Regions from separate parts of the Sphingobacterium sp. 2149 genome, predicted to be linked through region 1. Evidence: riboswitches for the same ligand, from Rfam matches in the RefSeq annotation. Region 1 holds a riboswitch; each other region holds the start of a gene.
The links. A riboswitch is a leader RNA that binds a small molecule or an ion and turns the genes downstream of it on or off. The one in region 1 is predicted to bind S-adenosylmethionine.

Region 1 (6,121 bases):
TTATGAATTCAGTAAATAAATATGTCCTTCAGGCGCTGGATAACTATCCTATATATTTGGAGGAGACCATGGAGTCCTTATCCTATGCACTGTCTTATGATGAGTCCAATACAATGGCGCTGTGTTTGATGGGAAGAGTTCACGCCGAGCAGTTGTTTGATTATGAGCAGGCAAAAAGGTATTTCCAGGAAGCTTTGGCGCATAATGTGCAGGCAGTGGAAGTATATCCTTATTTTATTCAGACATTGATTGATATGGGAGAATATGAAGCTGCAAAAAAAACGATTAAATTTGCTTTGACACTTCCGGCGATGCCCTTAGCAGGGATCTGGATAAAGAAAGCACTTCTATTTGAAAAAATGAGAAAATACAAAAAGGCGTTGAAGGCGTTAAAGATGGCGAAACTTGAAAATGTTGATCTTGATTTTTCGTCAAGCCTGAAGTCAATTGAGGATCGGATTAAGGGGAAACAGGAAATTAGTAAAGGAAGTGGGAAAAATAGTAAGAAAGAAAGTAATACTGCTCTTAAGTAGGATCACGATCTGGATACAATTTTAGATTAATATGAGTACAATAAAAAAGCCCTAGGTGAAATTTCACCCAGGGCTTTATCAATATAGTTTAAGAATTATTCTGCTCTTAAGATTTTGGCAGCTTCTACCATAGACTCTAAAGCTGCTTTGGTCTCTGGCCAAGCACGGGTCTTCAATCCGCAGTCAGGATTAACCCAAAGTTGTTCTGCCGGAACTACTGCTTTTGCTTTACGCAATAGATCTACCATCTCGTCTTTGCTGGGTACACGTGGAGAGTGAATATCATAAACACCTGGACCAATATCATTTGGATATTTAAAGTCGCCAGCGAAAGCATTCAATAATTTCATTTGAGAACGTGAAGTCTCGATCGTGATAACATCAGCGTCCATTGCAGCGATATCTTCGATTACATTATTGAATTCTGAATAACACATGTGTGTGTGGATTTGTGTATCGTCTTCTACATTTGAAGAAGAAACACGGAAAGCACGTACTGCCCAGTTCAAGTAATCTTTTTGATCAGCTTTACGTAAAGGTAATCCTTCACGGATAGCTGGTTCATCAATTTGGATAATTTTGATACCTGCTTTTTCCAAAGCTTGTACTTCATCCAAGATGGCCAAAGCAATTTGGTAAGTTGTTGTTGAACGCGGTTGATCGTTACGAACGAAAGACCATTGCAAGATTGTTACAGGCCCTGTTAACATACCTTTCACCGGACGGTTTGTCAATGATTGTGCGTAAGATGACCAACGTACAGTCATGTCCTCTGGACGGTAGACATCACCATAGATAATTGGAGGTTTAACACAGCGAGAACCGTAAGACTGAACCCAGCCGTTTTGTGTGAAAGCGTATCCGGCTAATTGTTCACCGAAGTATTCCACCATGTCATTACGCTCGAATTCCCCATGTACCAAAACATCGATGTCCAATTGCTCTTGAAGACGGATGGTGTTTTCAGTTTCTTCTGCGATTGCTTTATCGTATTCCGCTTGTGTAATAGCACCTTTTTTCAAATCTGCTCTCCATTTACGAACATCTTTTGTTTGTGGAAAAGAACCTATCGTTGTGGTAGGGAATGCCGGCAAATTAAATTTCGCTTGTTGCGCTGCTTTACGGTCTGCAAATGCTGAAGTACGTTTTGCATCGTCATCAGTGATATTGCTTGTACGTGTTTTAACTTCAGGTTTGTGAATTAATGGAGAAGTGCGACGGCTTTCAGCAGCAGCTTTGTTCGCTTCAAAACGTTTCGCTGTTTCCGCACCAACTTCGCCTTCTGCCAGTACAGCTAAGTCTTTCACTTCAGCTAATTTTTGTTTGGCAAAGGCTAACCAATTTTTTACTTCAGCAGGTAATGATTGTTCATTATGCTCATTATCTAGGTCAAAAGGAACATGCAATAACGATGAAGAAGGAGCCACCCAAACGCGGTCTTTTCCTAATGCATCAACTGCTTGCTTGATTTTAACCAATGACTTTTCGTAATCGTTTTTCCAGATGTTACGGCCTTCAACAATACCTAAAGATAATGTCAATGAAGCGGGAACTTTAGCTAAAACGGTATCCAGTTGGTTTTCACCACGGACAAGATCCAAATGTAAAGCATGAATAGGCAAATTAACCGCGATATCTTCGTTATCTTTTAACGCTTCGAAATAAGTGGTAGCGATTAATTTGATGTTTTTTGCTGCTGCAGCTAATTTTTCAAAAGTAGGCTGATATAGCGCTTTTACTTTAGCATCTAAATCCAATGCTAAGAAAGGTTCGTCAATCTGAACATATTGCGCACCAGCTTCAGCTAGTTTAGACAATATTTGCTCGTATACAGGGACAAGTTTATCCAATAAATCGATCCTGTCGAAGCCAGCTTCTTTTTCTTTACCGATTAATAGGTAAGTGATCGGACCAAGTAAAACTGGTTTAGTATCAATGCCCAATGATTTTGCCTCGTTGTATTCATTTAAGAATTTTTCAGAAGTCAATTTAAACTCTTGATCTTTTGTAAATTCTGGTACCATGTAGTGGTAGTTGGTATCTAACCACTTGGTCATTTCCATTGCTGTCACGTCGATGCCCTCTTGTTGGAAACCGCGTGCCATTGCAAAATATAAGTCTAAGCTGTAGTTGTTGTCTACTTTATTCAATAAGGAATGGTAACGGGCAGGAATTGCACCAACCGTAAGGGTTAAATCCAATACTTGATCGTAAAAAGAGAAATCATTGGAAGGGATTAAATCTATTCCAGCATCTTTTTGTGTTTTCCAATTGCCTTCACGTATTTTTTTTGCGGTGTCCAATAATTCCTCAACAGAAGATTTTTTAGCCCAATAGGCCTCATTGGCTTTTTTCAATTCGCGGAACGCGCCCACACGAGGGTAACCTAAATTGTTAGTCAATAACATAATGAATGTTTTTAATATTTTTTTTCAACTATATTTCTTGCTAGAGAGAGAAGGACACACTAGAATTTGGTGACTTCGGCTTATCATTCCCATCTACTAATGGGTAGAATTTAGCACCTTGTCAAGGGACAGGTTGCTAAGGCTTCATCGGGTCTATTCCCTCTGCCTTTCTCTATAAGCGATGCTAAGGTAGCGCAATTATTTTAAAAATGCAAATTTTTTATGAAAGTGCACCTATTTTTTATATTCTACTAAGAATGAAATTCTTTTTTTCTCTTCTTTTCATCGAATCATTCCTTTATTTCATAATTCAATGCATTACAGACAAAAAAATGGGAATGATCGTATGACTCATTCCCACTGTTTTTAGCTTACCAAAAGTTTGTAACCTTTTCCATGCACATTTACAATCTCAACTTTACTATCCTCTTTCAGGTATTTTCGAAGTTTACTGAGAAAGACATCCATACTTCTACCAGTAAAATAGTTGTCATCATGCCATATTTTTAATAAAGCCTCCTCTCTTGTCAATACATCATTTTTCTTTAGGCAGAGCAGGCGTAAAAGTTCAGCTTCTTTAGTCGATAGTTTCTGCATCTGCCCTTTATAGGAAATCTGCTGACTTGTGTAATCAAAGAAATAATCGCCAATTTCAAATTTGTCTGCAACTACCTCTTCTTCTTTATCCCGAACACTGCGTTTTAGCAGGGCATTGATGCGAAGTAACAATTCCTCAACCCGAAACGGCTTAGTGATATAATCATCCCCTCCAAGTTCAAAAGCTTCAGTTTTATCTTCCATCATACCTTTCGCTGTGGCAAAGATTATTGGAACAGTATTGTTTGTTTTTCTGATTTCACGTCCAACAGAGAAGCCGTCTTTCTTAGGCATCATGACATCGAAGATGCAGAGGTCATAGTTATTTTTCTTGAATTGGGATATTGCTTCATCACCATCTGTACATAGTGTGACGTCAAATTTTCCCTTTAATTCGAGATAGTCTTTTAAAAGATCCCCCAAATTAGGATCGTCTTCTGCTAATAATATCTTTTGCATAATGAATACTTTAATTTTAACGAATTCCCTTGATGCTGATAAATCAGCTTCCTCTACCTTTGAAATTCTTTTACAGAGGAAATATACAAAAAAGGAACCTTTTATTTTTTTGTAGGCAAAATTACTTCAAAGGTCGTGCCCTTATCTTTTTCGCTTTTAACCGTAATTTTTCCGTTCAGTCTCCTCAGAATATCTTGTACATAACTTAGACCAAGACCAAATCCTTTTACATTGTGGACATTGCCTGTCGGTATCCGGTAAAATTGGTCAAAAATCTTTTGCAGGTGATCTCGGCTCATACCGATACCGTTGTCAGCTATAGTGACCACAATACTATCACCGACGTTTTTTGATTGTATACTCACATGTAGATCACCTTTATTGTATTTAATTGCATTATCCAATAGGTTATAAAATACGTTTGAGAAATGCAGTTCGTCGCCAACGACGACATCTTTCGTGGCTGCCAGATCAATACTGAATTTTCCGCCAATATTTTGCATTCTCAGTTGCATACTGTCCGTAACAGCAGAAACAAGATCGTTAATATGAACATCTACCTGATCTAGTTTTAAGGTTTCTTTTTCTAATCGGGCTAAATCAAGTACACGTTCAATGTGATTTCCTAACCTAACGTTCTCGTCGTAGATGATATTGGCTAATTTTTGAACGCGTTTATGATCGGCATTGATATCGGGGTCCTTAAGCGATTCACTAGCAATCATGATAGTCGCAACTGGCGTCTTAAACTCATGTGTCATATTATTGATAAAATCGGTTTTCATCTCCGAAACTTTCTTTTGTCTAAAGATGATAATCAGCGTGTATGCAAAACACCCCACCAATAAAAAAAGTAGCGCAAGCATAGGCAAAAGTAGATAACCCATATTATCTGCGATGATCGCCTTTTTGTTTGGGAAATAAATCGTTAATTTTCCCGGTGCAGCACCAATGTCGCCTTTAAAGAGAGCAGTGGAGTACCGGGTTGTATTTGAAGGATTTTTTAAAGCCGCTTCGTCAAGGATATTATTGAGTAAAATATTGTTTGTGCTCCATATTTCGATATTAAATGGCGCTTTAATGTCGCGTTGAGCCAATTCCTCTTTGATAAGCTCTTGAACGATGATAATATTCAGTCGATCTTTCAATGGGCGTTTAGCTAATTCCATTCCAATAGCGACATCTTCAATATAGTCAGCCTTTTTACCCCCCAACATGGCAACAGAATCATAAACGTTAAACCCCGACCAAGAGTTCTTTTTATTAAGCACATCCAGTCTTTTTTCTAAATCAGCGATCGTTTTTGTAAGTTTTGCATTCTCTCTTGGAGGTAAGGTGGCTACCCTGAATTTGGTTTGCTGATCAACCAGGCCATCGAGCAAAGGAATAACAAAGCGCGTACTATCATCTTTTCCGCTCACCTGATCATCTACCTTCGATGCGTTTAGCATGATGAAGGCTTGTACTAAATTGTCATCGGTAAGCTCATTTGAAACAGAAAATTTGATGTATTTTTGGTACTCCGGTCTCTTGATGTATGTTTCATAAAATGAATTTTTAATTTCGATGACATTCGGATATAACGCACGTAATTGATCTTCTTGCTCTTTGAAGTTGGAGAAAATAGTATGCTGCTTGTTTTTTAACTCTTCAATTCTATATTGGATTTCGAGTTGCTCGGCTAAAAGGCGTTGTTTTGCCTGCTCTTGTTTGGATTTTTCAAGATTTCGTTCCTGTTGAACTTTAGCAAAGTCAACAACTTCCCGCCGTTCCAACTTTCCCGCAACAGCTGTTATCGCAGCATTCACGGATTCATCAAACAATTGGGATTTTTGACGATAAGAATCTCTTAAAAAATAGAATTGCATAGCCAAAACACCGATAAGGGCCAATGACATCAGTCCAATGATTAATACAATGCTATTTTTCTTCATTTGAATAGAGGGTTAAATAAATATAATTTTTACTGTATCACAAAGTTTATAGCGTATCGTTTGTTTCCATTTGCATATTTATCCTGAGGCCTACTTCTGATAGCCCCATGATTGACAGCTCATTTTCTAAATTGTTACAAATATAAAGATGCTAATGTGTTTTGAAGCCGTTTTAACAATGTTTAACAGC
Region 2 (6,121 bases), on a different contig from region 1:
GCAGTAGCGAACGCAGATTTTCTGATCGAAGCAATTCCCGAAAATCCGGCGATTAAAATTAGTTTCTATAACGAGCTGGCAAAGGTCGCTCCTGTAAAAACCATTTTTGCGACAAACTCCTCAACGCTGCTACCAAGTCAGTTTGCTGAGGAGACCGGCCGCCCCAAACAGTTCTTGGCCTTACACTTTGCCAATGAGATCTGGAAGCACAATACAGCAGAAATTATGGGCCATCCAGGCACAGACAAAACCGTATTTGAGCAGGTGGTCAACTTTGCAAAATCCATTGGCATGGTTGCCCTGCCACTGCATAAGGAGCAGCCTGGCTATATTGTAAACTCCTTACTTGTCCCATTACTTTCGGCGGCAACGGATCTTTTGGTCAACGAGATAGCTGATGCCGAAACGATAGACAAAACTTGGATGGTCGCCACTGGAGCCCCAACAGGTCCTTTCGGTATACTGGATATCGTCGGTATTACGACAGCTTATAACATCAATAAAATAAACGCTGAGGCTACCAATGACCCCGTAAAAATCAAAACTGTGGCCTTTCTCAAAGAACATTTTATAGACAAGAACAAACTAGGCGTCGCTACCGGTGAAGGATTCTATACCTATCCCAATCCAGCCTATCAATCGCCAGACTTTTTGAAGTAGTTGACTGGCTTTCAAAAGAACGCGACTTCAATAAACAGCTGGTGCATGATATTGCAAGGTAACGGATAAATAAGACTTGTTGCACAGCACATAAAAAAGGCCTTTCAAATCGTGATTTGAAAGGCCTTTCTCGATGGTATAATAATAGATTATCCGTATAAGGAATCTTCTATTGCATTCCACAGCTGGATTCTTTTTTGTAGCGCAATTTTACTAATCTCTTTCATTTCGGCCCATTTAACCTCATCGTCCTTCGCAAGATCTGTTATCATCTGCATGGCCAATGGACCGTGTTCGTCGCCATCTAAATCAATATGCCGTTGAAAATAATAAATAAAACTGTCTAAATTGGCTGTAGGGAAATTCCCTTTAATTTCTTCCAAAATAGACGTAAACATTCCGGGGATGAGGTCTTCACGTCCAAAGGTAAATGCCGCCGCAATTTTATGCACTTCACCCTCAGCTATTACTTCGAATGTAAAATTCAGAAAATCTTTGATTCGCTTGTCCAATGTTGTCAATGCTATAGCATCGAATATATTATCCGATTTTTTGGCATTGGCAATAAATTTATTGATCAAATGGAGGTCGGCTCCCATAGCAGACATTGCGTCGAGATACATCTCAAAATGGCTTAATCGACGTCCATCGATATATTCATCCGACTCCTCTGCCAATACAATTTCATTAATCAAATAGCGCGTTGAAGGATGTTCACTGGCGAACCATGGAAGTGTGGTACAGGTTAATTTGATCTGTAAAGCTTTTAATAAAGACATAAAATCCCATACAGCATACACATGCCCTTCGGTAAAAGAACGTAAATTTTTGATCGTTTTGATTTTACGGTATAAAGGGTGTTGCAATAATACTTCGCGTTCGGTAGCAATGTATTCGTTAATTTCCGCAATTCTATTCATGCCGCAAAAGTATTGTGTTCTCTCTGCTTTTTAAAGTATTTTCGATGAGATTACAGTAACATGATAAATTTCCCAATCAGCTAACCGCTTTATACCCAAATCAAAGTCAAAGCGACCAGCTTGTTTTGCTGCTGTTTTCGATTATCAGCGTTTAATAGCAGTAAAGACAAAAAAAATTTTATTATAAAAAATAATCTACTATATTTGTAGAGTATTCAGAATTGCATGATGCAATACCAACCGAGTGAAGGCACCGCGGTGGTAAATTAATACGGGTTTCGACCAAAATAAACGTTACACAACGGTTATTTTCCCAAAGTAATCTGGATACAGTTTATGGTTTAATCCTTTAAATTTTTAAATTGTATGGCTACAACAACAAATCTTTACCAACACTTACTGGAAAAATTCAGTTATTATTCAACAGATGAACTGATCCAGCTCAACAACGACACCATTTTAGGACAAGGCTGGGGATCATCGAAAGCTACCTTCAGAACAGCTTTGATCAGTACATTCTCCAAAAGGGGGCTTGATCTTTCTAATATTATTTCCAAGGAAGACGGCTTTACGTCGGTGAAGCAGGTGCCTGTCCGTCTGGAACAAAATGTTTTGATTCCTTTACAGTAAAGCCCTATAAACTCAAAAAGAGTAGGCCTAGCCTACTCTTTTGTCAATGAGTGGTGATATCTTAATGTATGATTGAGCGAATGGGCTGTTTGCCGAGCGTCGTCTTTGTAGGACGAGAGATCGTCGCAATTTTGAATTTCTGCCACATCCACTTTCTTTCTTACTTTGCTGATGACCTGATTTAATTCCGATTTCCAGTTGCCTGGATCGCCAAAATCGTCCATCCAATTTTTGTTGATAAACTTTTTGTAGTTCAAAAGCAAAATATACAATTCCTCACCACTACCGGCGCGATTGATTGACGTGCGCCAGTTCTCTAATTTTTCTTTAAAACTCATAACCAGCAATATATAAAAAAAATACGACTTGACCAAATATTCCCGATTTTTACCTTGCGTATTGACCAAGATCTGACAGGTCAACCCTCTATTTGTCGGGGTTGATAGAAATTCATAAAAACTGTTATCTTTATTCACTGCAGCCTGAGCGTTTAAACGGCTGCAATTTAGTTGAATACATGAGTATGCGATATTTTGATTTTGAAAACAGTAAATACGGCTTTCCCTTAGCGATGGATGCCCATCGGTTTGAGGACAATACCGACCTGATTTTTGAAGCCGAACCACACACCATCAACTTTTTTGAGATCATGTTTTTTGAACAGGGAAGCGGGGTGGCATATACCAATGAAAAACGTATTGATCTATGCCCAGGAACCATTTTATTCGCTTTTCCCAATCAGATCAAGCAATATGAATTTGATAAAAATAGCGTCAAAGGATTCCATTTAATCTTCAAACCTGAGTTTTTGGAATCGTTCTTTCAGGATAAGACACTTGTATATAAACTACCCTATTTTTACAACTATTCATTTGCGCCCTATATTGTCGCAGCAACTCATGATTTCGAGGTATTTAAAATCCTGCTCTCCGAAATTGTTTTTGAAATCGGGACATTTCGATCCGATAGCCTCAACATGACCCGATCGTTTCTTGCGAGTATCTTGCTCCGCCTGGACCGGCGATTTCGTGCATTTCACCATATCGCTAATGACAGTTGCAACAATAATTTACTCACCAGATTCAAAATGCTCATGGAGGAGCACGTCAATTCCAACCTCAACTGCAATCAATACGCGGACTTACTGAAAATACACCGAAATGAACTGAATCGTCAAATTAAAGCTTACACAGGCCACAGTCCAATCAACCTAATCCAACACCGAAAAATACAGGAGATTAAACAGCGGCTTCTGCTAGACGAGCAGTCTATCGCACAAATTGCCGTTGAACTTCATTTTAGTGACCCTAATAATCTTTCCCGATTTTTTAAAAAGATGACCGGCTGTTCTCCTTCTACCTACAAGCAGAACATGCAAAATGATAGTTTTTCATAAACTTGTGATAGCTATTCAATAAAGCAAGGGGCTTAACTTTGTGTAGATCGTCGTTCAATTCGTGAGGTGGCGGTCTCCATTTTAAGATTCATCAGCTGGATACGCGTATGTTATCGCGCTACACACTTGAAAAAATATGCTAAAACTACTACTACTCTCTTGTTCACTTTACGGACTGTTTACTTCATCTTACCGTATTACCGGCCGTTTGGTTGACCATCAGTACAATCCCGTTGGATATTTTATTATTGAAACCTTTGTGTCCAATAAGGAAAGGGAACCCTTGGCCTTATTAAGTCGGGATACCGTTAGAAATAGCAATGGCGAATTTAAGATCAAGGTGTTAAAAAAGGGGAGCTATCTTCTAAAGATAGCCGTTCCGGATTACACCGATTATTCACTTTTTACCACCGTACAGGATTCAACCTACTCTTTTCCTGAAATACATTTGCAGCCAACAAAATAAGTGTTACCTATTCAACCTTGTATCCCATAGACCGCATTTTTGCGATCGCATTTGCCTTCTCTAGGGTGATTGGTCGTATTCGCTTAAGGTATCCTAAGGGCTTACTAGCCCCCTTGTTTGCCTATTCTTTGCCGACTGATTGCTATTTAGTTACCATTTTAGCAGAGAAACAGCGAAAAAACACCAATCAAACAGCGAAAAAACACCAATCAAACAGCAGAGAAACGGCAAAGAAACAGCAAGGAATAAGCAGAGAAAGAGCAAACCAATGCCAAGCTAATCTCCTAGCAGGAGCGAAGAAGTGCCAAAGAATAGGCAAAGAAATACCAAAGAACGCAGGAAAAAACACTGCGTATTATCTGCAAAAAATCAATCGACAACTAAACTTTTACCTTATATTGCGGTCTCATTAACACGTACACAAACAAGAATTCTTCTATTTTAGTCCAAACGCGATATGATACTAGCTATTTCCTTCAAAACCATGCTCGCCCTTCTTCTGCTTGGCTCTGCCAGCGATGTCTATGTTGATAATAGCAAATACGAAAATAGCAGTGCCTATATCCATCAAGACCAGTTGGGAGACGGCTATGCCAAAATTGGCGGTCGTATTTACTATCGTGGTAAAGAAATTGTCAATGCCAATGCCGGTTCTTTTCAGTTTTTAGGTTCGGGTTACGCCAAGGATACCTGGAAGGTATATTTTCGAGGGTCAATTCTAACTGATGCCAGCCCATCTACTTTCCAATTTCTTGGCGACGGTTATGCTAGTGATGCCTGGAGAGTTTATTTTTATGGCAAGCCATTGTTGGACGCAACAACTTCCACCTTCAAGACACTGGGAAATGGTTACAGCAAAGACGCGTGGAAAGTCTACTATTTAGGCAAGGAAATTAATGGAGCAAACGCTTCGAGCTTTGAGAATCTCGGTCGGGGATATGCGAAAGATCATTGGAACAGCTATTATAGGGGCGAAAAGAACGAGAGCTTTGCTGGTCCTACCACACAGCCTCTTGGCGGTCAATATTCCAAGGACAATTGGTCTGTTTTTTATAAAAATCAGAAAGTGGAAGGGGCTTCTGCTTCAACGTTTGAATACCTTGATGATGGCTATGCCAAAGACGCCTGGAATCTTTTTTACCGTGGAATTAAAGTCGAGGGCGGCAGCCCCAACTCGTTCAAATCAATCGGAAATGGCTATGCCGTAGACCCCTGGGCAGTTTACTATCAGGGAATAAAAGTTAACGGCGCTTCGGCATCCACCTTTAAAGCACTTGGGGGAGGGTATGCAAAAGACTCCTGGACGGTTTTCTATCGCGGCCAGGAGTTGAAGGGGGCGAGTGCTTCCACCTTTGAATATTTGGATAACGGCTATGCCGGGGATGCATGGAGCAAGTTTTATAGAGGGAAAAAATTGGATTGATCTACTCGATAATAATGTTGATCCCGACCATTTTAGCTTTGTATTTAATTTTTTCAATAAGACCGTAGTAGCCCCAGTTGCGCAACAGAAATTTATCGCCTTTGGCAATTTCCTCCTTATTGGATTGGTTGACCAACAAGAGGGTACCTGCCTGTGCTTTCACACAAAGTTCAATTAACCGGCGGCTATAGAGATGGAGCTTGGTGTCTACATAATTTTTCTCCTTTTCGTTGAAGTGCTCCAAGCTTTTCATTTTCCGCTTACGACCACGCCCACCTTTATCAAATGCGGCAGCTTTTTGCAAGCGATGCCGTGCTGCTTGGATGGCCATACGTCGGTAAGTAAACTCTTCTTTATTACCGATCTGAAAGGACTCCTTTCCGATGGTGACTGCTATGGGATGTTCGATTGAAAGCGACGCTTCGGCGATAATGTTATCTTTCAATTCTTGGATTTTCTTTGGGAGCTCGAGGGCCAACAGCAAAAAGATTTTACCTTTGACGATTTTGATTGCGCTACTACAGACTTTGATTTGTCCGACCAATGCACGTTGTAGCAGCACTCGTTTATCCGACCGGTCTTTACCGAGGTAGGTGCGAAACGGTATTTTGAATAATGTGAATTTA
Region 3 (6,121 bases), on a different contig from region 1:
GTTGGACGCGGCCCATTCCAATGCCTGCTGCCCCCCTAATGAGCCCCCGATCAGAACGTTAATACGCCTGATTTCCAGATGGTCAGCAAGAAATTGGTGTGCACAGGCCAAATCTTTTACCGTAAACTCCGGAAATGATAGATAATAGGGGTGCCCAGTGGATGGGTTAATAGACAATGGGTTGCTACTGCTATAGGCCGACCCAATGACGTTGGCGCAGATGATATAATAGTCGCTCGGGTCAAATAAGTCATCGGTTCCAAAAAGGCCCGGCCACCAATCCAAGACGTTTGCATTGGCCGTTAGGGCATGACATACCCAGATCACATTGCTGCGATCTGGATTAAGTTTGCCAAACGTCTCATAACTGATTTGTAAATCAGTAAGCTCTCGTCCATTTTCAAATACAAAAGGCTTCGGGTGCAGATAAATATGCTTACTCATTTTACATTTAAATTTTATAGCCGACTAAAGTCTAATTAGTTGATTTTATCAAAAGCTTGTTGTAAATCTGCTTTGATGTCATCAATATGTTCTATTCCCACTGACAGGCGCAATAGTCCTTTGAACACACCCGCATGCGCTTGATCTTCGTCACTCAATTGTTGGTGGGTCGTTGCGGCTGGATGAATAATCAGCGATTTAGTATCGCCTACGTTAGCTAAATGACTGATTAATTCTAAACTGTCGATAAAGTCATTGGCTTTCTGGGCTGCGTCGCCCTTTAGCTGGAAAGAAAGCACTGCGCCGTACCCATTTTTAAGATATTTTTGCGCATTAGCGAAGCTTGGAGAGCTTTTTAATCCTGGATAATTTACCTTTTCTACCTGAGGGTGGGCCTCAAGCCATCTAGCGATTTCCAACGTGTTGTCGACATGCCGTTGTACACGTAAAGACAATGTTTCAAGGCCTTGTAACAACAAGAATGAATTGAAAGGAGAGAGTGCTGGTCCAAAATCTCTCAATCCCTCTACACGCGCGCGAATTGCAAATTGTATATTGCCAAATGGGCCATTTTCACCAAAAACATCTGAAAAGACCAATCCGTGATAGCCCTCAGATGGTTCAGAAAATTGTGGGTACTTCCCATTTCCCCAGTTATAGTTACCTCCATCAACGATGACGCCGCCAATGCTTGTTCCATGCCCACCAATCCATTTCGTTGCCGATTCAACGACCACATTTGCGCCATACTCTAAAGGTTTAAATAAATAACCCCCAGCTCCAAATGTGTTGTCAACAATTAATGGCAAATCGTATTTTTTGGCTACAGCGGCAATTTTTTCAAAATCAGGAATATTGAAGCTTGGGTTCCCTATTGTTTCGACATAGATTGCCTTAGTTTTATCGTCAATGAGCGCTTCTATTTTATCAGCTTCAGCATCGGTGGCAAAACGAGCTTCAATACCTAGCCGTTTAAATGCAACTTTGAATTGATTGAATGTACCTCCATATAAGTTGGACCCTGCAACGAAATTGTCGCCGCTTTCAAGGATATTATTTAATGCAATAAACTGCGCAGCCTGACCAGATGCAACTGCGACTGCGGCAACACCACCTTCTAAAGCTGCAATCCGTTGTTCAAATACATCCGTAGTTGGATTCATGATCCGGGTATAAATGTTTCCAAACTGTTTTAATGCGAATAGATTGGCCCCATGTTCTGCATTTTCAAAGACAAAAGATGTTGTTTGATATATAGGAACTGCTCTGGATCCTGTGGTAGGATCAGCGACTTGGCCAGCATGAACCTGTAGTGTTTCGAATTTCAAATTTTTGTTAGAAGACATAATAGATCAGATTTTAAGGTTTCAAAAAAGAATTTGTAAAGGTAAAAGAGAAGCATACACACCTACTTGGAAGGTCTGTCAAATCGTTATCCAAGAAAAAGGAAATGATTTTTAACAAGCAGGGAAGTGTGTATGCATACGCATTCGCATCGATACTTTTTTACGATGTAGTACACTTTTGCTGTTCGCAAGGTTCAGTTGTATTGAACCTGAATTTTTAATAGATTTCAGTAATTTAATAAGCATTGTCTTATATCATTTATATGCTCCAAAACGATATTATTTTGGACAGGAATTGGCACCTTTTCAAGCAAATTGAAGGTTGCCAGTGGGTCATTGAGCCAGTCTCTCGCCACTTCTTTATAAATCAAGACCTACTGATTAAGGAAGGTGTTGATTAGAAATCTTCTTTCGAAGACGACACAAATATAAACTTCTTTTTTATTAAAGCAAAAGAAATACGTTTTTTTTACTTAAAAGAGCGTTACTTCGGGAGCTGTAATCGCATATTTGTTATTCAATATTGATACATAAATACATAGCTTGCCTTTATGGTTTTCTTAAGTTGATATTTTCTGCCAGCTGATCTAAGTCGGTTAAAAGGGGTTTTAAAGCATCAATTCTGCAGTGGATACCCTGTTGTATGTCGTGATTCGCTTTTCTTCCTAACGATATGGAGAGACCAACCAAATGCGAATTGATGCGATAGGAGAGTGCTTGAAAATGATGGATATGGGACCAGTCTACCCACTTGTGTTCAGGTTCCTTCTTCATTTGATTGATCGCATCGGAAAAGAGAGCCATGGCAGTCTGTGCTTTTTTCCGAGCCAGTCGAATGTCGAACGAACTTTGCAGATCATCAGATAGGCGTTTGTTGATAATTTGAAAATAATGGTGGTTGTATAATGCGACCTCTTTTGCCAAGTGGACCATGCTCGTGCTTTGGCGTACGGGTATCAAAAAATAGCCCGCTATTGCCAGCAGCGCACCAACTAAAGTAAAAATTATTCTACTGCCTAAAATGATATTAATATTTCCTTCAAATAAGTTTAATGCGATGACTATGCCCAGCGTAATAAAGATCACACTGACCATATAATTTGATCGGTTGAATAGGAAGAATCCAAATAATCCAATAGCGGCAATTAGAAGAAGAACGGGCAGAAAGTCAATGGAGACCAAACAGAGTATTCCGACGGCAATTCCCGAAAATGTACCTAGTATGCGTTCTATATTGCGTGTTTTGGTCATTGAAAATGCAGGTCTCGCAACGATGGCAATAGTGAGTAAGATCCAATAAGTATATTTAAAATCCAAGAAAGAAATACCGATCAATGCGCCTGTTCCGAAGAGAACGGCCATCCGGAGTGCAAAACGGAAAATTGGATTATGGAGATTGAGTCTGCTCTTGATATCACTTAAATTACGCAAAGGGCGATTGATAAATTGCTGATACTCATTGGTGTCAATTTTGTTTTTGATTTCTTGATTTTGATAAAAAGCAACTTGAATCCGTTTGAGAACTTCAATAATAGCTTCAATATTACGGATGATGGAAGCGAGAATACCATCTGCTGGGGCAGTCTGTTGTTCTTGAATCTCCTTTAGATCCAACAACAGCGCATTGATTTTACTGTGGTTATCGTAGAGCTGCTCTGCATAGCGAAACCTTTTATTAGGCTGCGAAAAACTATCGATTTCCAAGGCCAGTAATGTTATGCTACGACGAATTATGGGAAGGCTACAGGTATCCAGCAAATTTTTTCGAATGGCATCATAGTCATGATCCAATGCAATAATTAATTCGTGTAAATCAATTAATCCATAGACCTGACTAAGCCAATAGTTGCTTTTGTGCCAGCGTTGGCTTATGATTTTTTCTTCCCTGAATAAGAGGGATCTGATTTGCTCCTGTTGTTCACTGATCTGACCATAAATTTTTCCGACGCGGCTGTAAGTCAAGTCCAGCGGAATATCCGGATCGTAAGATTCAGAACGTATCAATAGAAATTGAGATAAACCGTGAAACCCATTGGCCATGGCGTGTTTTAAAGAGCGATAGGGTTGTATGTAAGCCTGCAATAGACTAAAGAAATAATAGATGCTGGCGCCTGCAGTAATTTGTAAGCTCACTGAAAGCGGATGCTGAGGGGCCATGCCGATGACAAAGCTCATCAGAATCAATGTCATGTTCCCAATTGCGGCATAACGGGGGCCTAAAACCCCGTAAAAAGTGCAGATAAAGCCTGCGGAACTCAATAAAATAACCAGCGGCCAATGATAAGGAAAAAGAAAGGCTGTAAGAATCGAAGCAATAAAGAAAGTGGGAATACAAACAAGAGCGGAAGAAAATTTATCTTTCCGATTACCTGGAGGATCGGTTAATGTAGTCAATAATGATCCCACCCCAATACCTATGGCTGCGTTTGCTGTCGCACCCAACAGATAGATCGCCAAACTCGGCAAAATGCTGATAGATACATTGCGCAAAGCATCGCCAGTATGTTCTCCCTGGATGAATCGGATAATATGGATATAAAAAAGGTAGAATCTTTTCTTTAATGATTCAATGCTCATCAATCAGTTTACTAATTTTCGGTGTAAAAATACAAATATTATGCTTAATATTTGTATTGTACATTTTATTTGTTTTGAATTTTGTTTATTTTTTGAATTTTTATTTTGATTCGATGTGCTTTTCTTGCGCTGTGCTTCTTGGAGATTCAAGATTAGCTGGGATGATTTTACCGGCTTTAGCATCGATCAGTGAAGGATATGGTTTACCGATGTTATTTGGCTGTCTACCGAGTGAATCGGACGATCTATCTATTTCTACTAGTCAATGTGTAATGAATATACGAGGTTTGTTGTCATTATTATGAAGTTGACTATCTAATCGATAGCCTAAAGAAACTACATTATGAAACCACAAAAAATTAAATTGCTTTTATTTTCACTTTTTTTAGTCCTGATTTCTATTGCCGGACCCGTTTCAGCACAGTCTGACGGGGGAAGATTACATACAGTCGTTGTTGGACAAGACAACCAGCCTATTGTGGCTGCAAATATTTCACTATTTCGGAAGCCCAATGATATCTTGTTAAAGGGAACTTTATCCAACGAAAATGGAGAAATTGTGTTGTCTGCGATCCCCGAGGGCAAGTATAGCCTACGTGTGTCCACGGTAGGGTATGCTGTTTATCATTCTGCTGAAATGGTCGTAAATACGGGAGATCTCAAGATGCTGGATACGATTCGTTTACAGGTGGAAAGTAAAGTGTTGAGTGAGGCGCAGGTGATCGTTAAGAAGCCATTGATTGAAAGTCATCTCGATAAAGTTGTCCTCAATGTCGAAAACAGTATTTTGGCAACAGGGAATAACGCATTGGAGCTCCTGCAAAAGGTTCCAGGAGTAACTTTAGATAACAAAAAGATCAATCTGCGTGGAAAAAGTAATGTGATTATCATGATTGATGGTAAGCCTACTTATCTTTCTGCGGATGAAGTGTCGCGATTATTGGAAAATACAGCTTCCAATGCAATAGCGTCGATCGAGGTGCTCACCAATCCACCCGCAAAATACGATGCCGCAGGGAATGCAGGAATTATTAATATTAAGACAAAGAAGAATACGCAATTTGGAAGTAATGTTAGTTTAAACCTCAATTTAGGGCAAGGTAAATATACAAAGGGGGATGGTGGCTTTCTAATAAACCACCGTAACAATTGGGTGAACTTATTTTCTTCTTATAACTACGCAACTGCCTTAGGATTTAATGATTTAGATATCGATAGAGCTGTAGATACCAAAACCGGGACGACTTTTTTTAATTCGGATTCTTATTCGAAATTCCGTTATCGAGGCCATAATTTTAAATTTGCGGCAGATTTTAACCTAGGGAAAGAGGAGGTCATTGGATTTGTGGTTAACGGTAATGTAAGTAATGGCCATTCAACACGCGCGGGAAGTAATCTGATCGCCTCTCAAAAAGGTATGCTTGATTCGATTGTATTAGGAAGCAATTTGTCAGATTTTAAATACCATTACCTCACTTATAATCTTAACTACAAAAAGACATTTGATACTTTAGGGACTGAATTGACCATTAATGGAGATTATTCATATTCGAAAAATAATGACAATAGCACCGTTGGAAACCGTTTTCTGGACGCAAATTGGGAGGAATTTAAATCACCGAATATTTTCCGCAATGATATGCTTTCTAAGACAAACATATTAGTTTTTAAAACCGATTTTGTGCATCCCTTTAATAAAACGACCAAACTTGAGGCGGGCTTAAAATATAGCCGTGTAAAAACAGATAATAATT
Region 4 (6,121 bases), on a different contig from region 1:
ATAGCGCGTATACATATCGCCAAGCTGAAAATTGAAAAAGAATTTAAAATTGTCGGAGAATTGTGGTTGCTCTCCCTCTTTCAAATTGAGGTAACTTCTATAATAGGCTTGATGGTTTCCATCTTGGCTGTAGATACGCGGGAAAAAGGTTTCCTTATCAAATTGATATTTGTCTATCTGTGTAAAGGGTACATACGCCGATTGATCTTTCCGATAGCCTGTCTTACTCTTTACACCAACCACTTGCGAATCATAATACGGGCCTTTGAGCAATGGCTCCCGGACATATTGTTCCCGGCTCAAATATCCCAAAAAAGAAAATACATTATCCGGCGCATTATTATTCAAGGATGGATTTGCTTTTCCCCGGATCATGACCATGGTGTAGGAACTGTATCCAAATAAAACAAAACAAAAAACTAACAAAGCGGTGTTGAGCGTGTATTTGCGCTTTGTATACGAATAATACAAACCGCAAACTATCAATCCTACCAGCAATGAGCACGAGAAGAAAATTCCGGAACCAAATCCCATTCCAAGTGAGTTTACAAATACAAGGTCAACTTTAGCAGCCAGGCCAACCAACCATTGAATAATACCCCACAAAACGGCTCCCAGGATCAGTACACCTACTACAAACGCTTTTAAGGTACCTTTCGCACTCACCTGAGTTGCTTTTCTGAAATAGACCACCATCGCTATCGCTGGGATAGCCAAAAGATTCAATAAATGGACTCCAATAGAAAGCCCCATAACAAAACCGATAAATACCAGCCAACGATCACTACCTTCTTCATCAGCACGAGCTTCCCATTTTAATATCCCCCAAAACACAACTGCTGTACACAAGGACGACATCGCATAAACTTCGGATTCTACGGCCGAATACCAAAATGAATCGCTGAAACTAAATGCCATTGCACCAACAATTCCTGCGCCGAAGATCTGCAAGCAGTTGGATAAAGGTGCGTATTTGTCTTCGCGGAGTATCTTCTTGGCAATTGCTGTTATCGTCCAAAATAAAAATGTAACCGTAAGCCCGCTGCAAATTGCCGATCCGATATTCATCCAATAGGCGATTTTACCTGCATTACCCAAAGCCAAGTTTGAAAATACATTCTGAATCAGAAGAAACAATGGTGCCCCAGGTTGGTGTGCTACTTCCAGCTTGTAAGCACAGGCAATGAATTCACCACAATCCCACCAGCTTACCGTCTTTTCCACGGTAGCAATGTATACACATGTGGCAATGAGTCCGCAAGCAAAACCCAGTAGAGAATTTATTCTGTTGTACGTCATAAGGTCAATTGGTCTTCTATTAAAATCCTTTTTAGGACTTTAAGTTAAAAAGTTATCCTGATTCCAATATGTTAATTAACACTATTTAACACAAGTACCTGACAATAAACACACTGACACTTGCACGCACGCAAATGACTCCGTTACCAACACGACGACTCGGCTATAAGGTCAATTATAGGATATCTTAACAATGAAAAAGGGAGCTTATCAGCTCCCTTTCGCGGGTATTTTTATGAGTTAGGCTAGTTTTTCTACAATTTTCTTTGTTGGACCCGGATTACTCATCGTATAGAAATGTAAAACCGGAGCACCAAACTTGATCAGCTCCTGACATTGTTGTACTAACCACTCTTCTCCGACTTGTCTGACGTCGGCATTCGTTTTACATTCCGAAACAGCATCGCTCAGTTCTTCTGGAATATCGAGATGAAATATTCGTGGTAAGGTCACGAGCTGCTTTTTAGTTGTCAGTGGCTTTAATCCTGGAATAATAGGCACATGTATTCCATTATCTCTACATTTAGTAACAAATTCCTTATATTTTTCGACATTAAAGAACATTTGAGTTACAATAAATTCCGCCCCCATATCGACTTTTTGTTTCAGATATTTAAAGTCAGTATTAAAATTTGGCGATTCAAAGTGTTTTTCGGGGTAACCTGCTACACCGATGCAAAAATCAGTCTTTTCCGATGTGACAATATCCTCATGCAGATACTTTCCTTTATTCATATCAGCAACCTGTTCCAATAGGTCTGTTGCAAAAGCATGTCCACCATCCGTCGGAATAAAATCAGCATCGCCCTTACGTGCATCTCCGCGCAATACTAAGACATTATCTATACCCAGGAAGTTCAAATCGATCAGTGCATTTTCGGTTTCCTCCTTAGTAAAACCACCACATATCAAATGGGGCACAGCATCAACTTTATATTTATTCATGATTGCTGCACATATCGCCACTGTCCCAGGACGTTTGCGATAGGAAACGCGTTCCAGTAATCCACTTGCATGCTCTTTATAGATATAATCTTCCCGGTGGTAAGTTACGTCGATAAAAGGAGGTTTAAACTCCATCAGTTCATCCATGGTTTTAAAAATACTTTGGATGCCCTGCCCTTTCGCCGGTGGCAATAGCTCAAAAGAAAATAATGTTTTTCCTTTGGCATTCTGGATATGATCGATAATCTTCATTAAAAAACTGTTTTTTAGTTTGGTTGGCTTATATCGAAACGCACACGTCGAGGAATCGTTTATCTTCATGTAACTTATCTTTCCCACATGGAGTAGGGTAGAATTTAGCACCTTGAACAATACAGGTTGCTAAGGCTTCAACGGGTCTATTCCCTCGGCCTTTCTCTATAAGCGTTGCTAATATCGTTTTAAAAAATCAAAAGACAAAAATATTTTTTCGAAAAGACTAAAATGGCACCGAAAATAGGGCAATAAGACCTTTGGGCTCTGCTTACACGCAACAAAAGAAATGTATGCACCACCAAAAAATGTTAAAAAAACAGGCGAAAGTAAGGATCGAGAATCATTGGCTAAAGATGCGCTGCCAGGGAATTCCGTAGATTTTTGAGATAAAATGTGATTAATAAAAGTCCTGTTACGTGGTATTCCTCTTTCGATGCATATTTAAAGCCATCAAATAAATAGCGATAGGCGATCAATGCATCTTGTTCATTGTAAAACAACTCTTTCCAAGATTCCGGCACATCTGTCCACGCCTTGAGCACAATACCGTTCTCAGCATAAATAATTGGCGATTCAACACCATCCATTCGATAATCGTGATGTGTACCAGAACTTGATATATGTTGAAAGTAAGCGATGGAATAATCAACAAAATTCAATGCCCTCGCCTTGACCTCCTTTTCACTTTCTGCTCTTACGGGAGCATTCCGCCACAAATTCACTTGACTGTCAAATTTGCTTGGTGTCTCGCGTATAGGGGTTTTATCTAAGGCAAAGTTGAGATAAAGTCTTTCGGTAGTAGGTACACGCGCTGAGTTAAACTGTGAAAAATCACCTCTTAGCTGAATAAAATCTTTTTTTACCTTAACAATATCCAATGCGATGCTACCTTTTTTCTCGTCGGTCAACTCTAATCTGTCACCATTGAATCTATACTTTCCGAAGAGTAATATATCGTCGAGCGCCAAGACAAAGCGGTCTTTATTATGGAGTGAGAGAAAGGACCGATATAAAGTAGGATCATTCCCATAGGTATTTGCCTCCACATTCTGGGGAGATTCTCTCTTAAGTTTATGATATTGCTCATTCGAATAGCCCAATATCATCTGATAATTACCTTCAGGAAACTCCTTTTTCTTTCCAAAGAAAGCACAAGAAGACAGTGAAAATAGGAATAGCAGGAGTAATAACGATTTCAAAATCAATTAATAATTATGGCAAAATAATATATGCCAATATAATAAATTACTGCGATAGTCTATGAAAGGCTATTCATTTATATAAGCCTAAGGATATACTTATTCTTTATACAGATCCACTAAGCCTTCTGGCAATTCAACTTCAATAATCTCCTCTTCGCCATCAATACCTAAGATCAAATCGTCCGAAAGTGGGAACATCAGCTCCTTGCCATCCATATCTACGGTAGCAACAAATTGTTGTGGAAACTCCTGAACATCTGTTATTCTCCCCAGTTCACCATGGTTTTCATCAATTACTAAAAAACCGATTAAATCCGTATATCTAAAATCATCTGGATCACGCTCCGGCATTTTATCATTGGAAAGATATAGCTTTTTACGTACAAGTATTTGAGCCTTATCAATATGATCCACATCCTCGAATGTCACATAAGCGGTACTGTTCTTTTGAAATTTGATGGCGTCAACAAAATAAGGAACAAGCTTTTTGTTCACTTCCACGAAGACGACATCCATATCCAAACTCTCGTATTCTTCGAATTCAAAAAATAGCTGTACTTCTCCTTTAAGCCCTCTTGTTTTGCTGATATAACCGATGTAAAAGCTTTGATCAATAGTCATATTTTCGTATTTAGCAATTAGATGTAAGACATGATAATGGCAAACTATAGCCTATAGGCTGTTTCAAAAAAAGCCGGCTCAAGGTTGAGTCGGCTTTCTCGAATACTTTATGAAAGAATTAACCTTCAGTTTCTTCTGATGCAGGAGCTTCAGTCTCTTCAGCAGGAGTTTCTTCCGCTACAGGAGCATTTTTAGCAGCTACAGCAGCAGCTTTTTCTTCTTTTTTCTTAGCTTCAGCAGCTAAAGCAGCATTTCTAGCATCAGCTTTAGTTTGTGCTAAACCATCTTTTTTACCAGAGATTCTTGCATCATTAGCTTCAGTCCAGGCTGCAAATTTAGCTTCAGCAGCAGCTTCATCAAAAGCACCTTTTTTCACACCACCTTGCAAGTGTTTTTTGTAAAGAACACCTTTGTAAGAAAGGATAGCGCGAGCTGTGTCAGTCGGTTGAGCACCTTTGTTCATCCAGTCCAAAGCTTTTTCAAAATCCAAAACGATCGTTGCTGGATTAGTGTTTGGGTTGTAAGAACCAATACGTTCAATGAATTTACCGTCACGTGGAGCGCGAGAATCCGCTACGACTACGTGGTAAAAAGGACGTCCTTTTTTACCGTGTCTTTGCAATCTGATTTTAGTTGCCATTTTTTAATTTATTTTATGTATTCAACATATCCCCCGAGCTTCATACTAGAGGGGGATGCAAAGATAGTTATTTTTTTCTATTCATAAACATAATTTTATAAACTTCGCTGAAAATGACATCCTTAACACCTTGAACACCCCTTTTAGAACAGATCTCATTGCACCAGCTCTGCCGTCAACACCTAAAGTAATGTGTACAGCTGTTGGCTTCGCCCGAAGGCAACACCTACTCATATTACGACACCAGTATATATCATAAAACAACAATTTGGTTAATAAATAAGAATCAAATTAAGTCTGCTTTCTCAATTAAAATAATCTTCCCCATTTTTGCCAATTCACTTTTTACTTTCTACCTTCATTCTATGAAATCCGTTGCGCCATTAAAAATACTAAAAGCTTCAGCCGGTTCGGGGAAAACCTTTAGCTTGACTTTACATTATCTCACCCTTCTCCTATCCAACGAGAATAGCTACAAGGAAATTTTGGCGGTGACATTCACCAATAAGGCAACTGCCGAAATGAAGGAACGTATCCTATCGGTACTCCATGGCCTGGCAACAGGCCATCCTAGCCCTAAAATTGAAGATTTCAGAAAGTTATTACTGGCACAACAGCCAGGTTGGACTTCACATCTTGTGCAGGAGAAAGCTCACCGTGTTTATCGCCGTATCTTACATGATTATAGTCATTTTACGATAAGTACAATTGATGGTTTCTCCCAAAAGGTCATCCGCGCGTTTACATATGAACTTAATCTTGATGCGGCTTACAAGATTGAAATGAATGTCAATAAAGTGAAAAATGAGCTGACAGTTATGCTCAATCAATTACTGGATGAGCGCCCCGATCTACTCGATTGGATTATAACTTATGCTGAAAAGAAGATAGCAAAAAATGAAAATTGGAACTACCGTCAGCAATTAATGAGTTTGGCGAGCCTTATTTTTTCTGAAAATTTCCAGGAATTTGATAGTTATATCAACTCGGCAAACCCCAAGGAGGTTTTTAATCTCCTTAATCTGGAGATTGAACAGAAGATAAGCGCATTTACCGAAGCGCTATCCATGACAATTGAAGCGTTTAGTGAGACATTCAAAAAATTCAACCTCACTGAAAGTGACCTGAAGGGTAAATCGCGCAATAAGATAATCTCAGC

Region 2: another riboswitch for S-adenosylmethionine. It lies ahead of J2X77_RS10700 (5-oxoprolinase); the one in region 1 lies ahead of metE (5-methyltetrahydropteroyltriglutamate--homocysteine S-methyltransferase).
Region 3: another riboswitch for S-adenosylmethionine. It lies ahead of J2X77_RS14530 (O-acetylhomoserine aminocarboxypropyltransferase/cysteine synthase family protein); the one in region 1 lies ahead of metE (5-methyltetrahydropteroyltriglutamate--homocysteine S-methyltransferase).
Region 4: another riboswitch for S-adenosylmethionine. It lies ahead of metF (methylenetetrahydrofolate reductase [NAD(P)H]); the one in region 1 lies ahead of metE (5-methyltetrahydropteroyltriglutamate--homocysteine S-methyltransferase).

The regions. Positions count from the first base shown of each region.
Region 1 is NZ_JAVDTD010000008.1:181,116-187,236, forward strand. Features, by position in the region: gene J2X77_RS13180 (tetratricopeptide repeat protein) at 3-533, shown strand; gene metE (5-methyltetrahydropteroyltriglutamate--homocysteine S-methyltransferase) at 629-2,941, opposite strand; SAM riboswitch class I at 3,019-3,122, opposite strand; gene J2X77_RS13190 (response regulator transcription factor) at 3,308-3,997, opposite strand; gene J2X77_RS13195 (sensor histidine kinase KdpD) at 4,099-5,931, opposite strand.
Region 2 is NZ_JAVDTD010000006.1:202,390-208,510, forward strand. Features, by position in the region: gene J2X77_RS10690 (3-hydroxyacyl-CoA dehydrogenase) at 1-660, shown strand, start outside; gene J2X77_RS10695 (DUF3050 domain-containing protein) at 810-1,580, opposite strand; SAM-I-IV-variant riboswitch at 1,787-1,880, shown strand; gene J2X77_RS10700 (5-oxoprolinase) at 1,947-2,210, shown strand; gene J2X77_RS10705 (hypothetical protein) at 2,243-2,686, opposite strand; gene J2X77_RS10710 (AraC family transcriptional regulator) at 2,734-3,606, shown strand; gene J2X77_RS10715 (hypothetical protein) at 3,743-4,072, shown strand; gene J2X77_RS10720 (DKNYY domain-containing protein) at 4,530-5,495, shown strand; gene J2X77_RS10725 (hypothetical protein) at 5,497-6,121, opposite strand, start outside.
Region 3 is NZ_JAVDTD010000009.1:157,733-163,853, forward strand. Features, by position in the region: gene metX (homoserine O-acetyltransferase) at 1-444, opposite strand, end outside; gene J2X77_RS14530 (O-acetylhomoserine aminocarboxypropyltransferase/cysteine synthase family protein) at 480-1,790, opposite strand; SAM riboswitch class I at 2,047-2,159, opposite strand; gene J2X77_RS14535 (FUSC family membrane protein) at 2,340-4,367, opposite strand; gene J2X77_RS14540 (TonB-dependent receptor domain-containing protein) at 4,711-6,121, shown strand, end outside.
Region 4 is NZ_JAVDTD010000012.1:268,582-274,702, reverse strand. Features, by position in the region: gene J2X77_RS18485 (DUF2723 domain-containing protein) at 1-1,224, opposite strand, end outside; gene metF (methylenetetrahydrofolate reductase [NAD(P)H]) at 1,540-2,496, opposite strand; SAM riboswitch class I at 2,568-2,670, opposite strand; gene J2X77_RS18475 (hypothetical protein) at 2,847-3,698, opposite strand; gene rimM (ribosome maturation factor RimM) at 3,798-4,322, opposite strand; gene J2X77_RS18465 (30S ribosomal protein S16) at 4,441-4,962, opposite strand; gene J2X77_RS18460 (exodeoxyribonuclease V subunit beta) at 5,328-6,121, shown strand, end outside.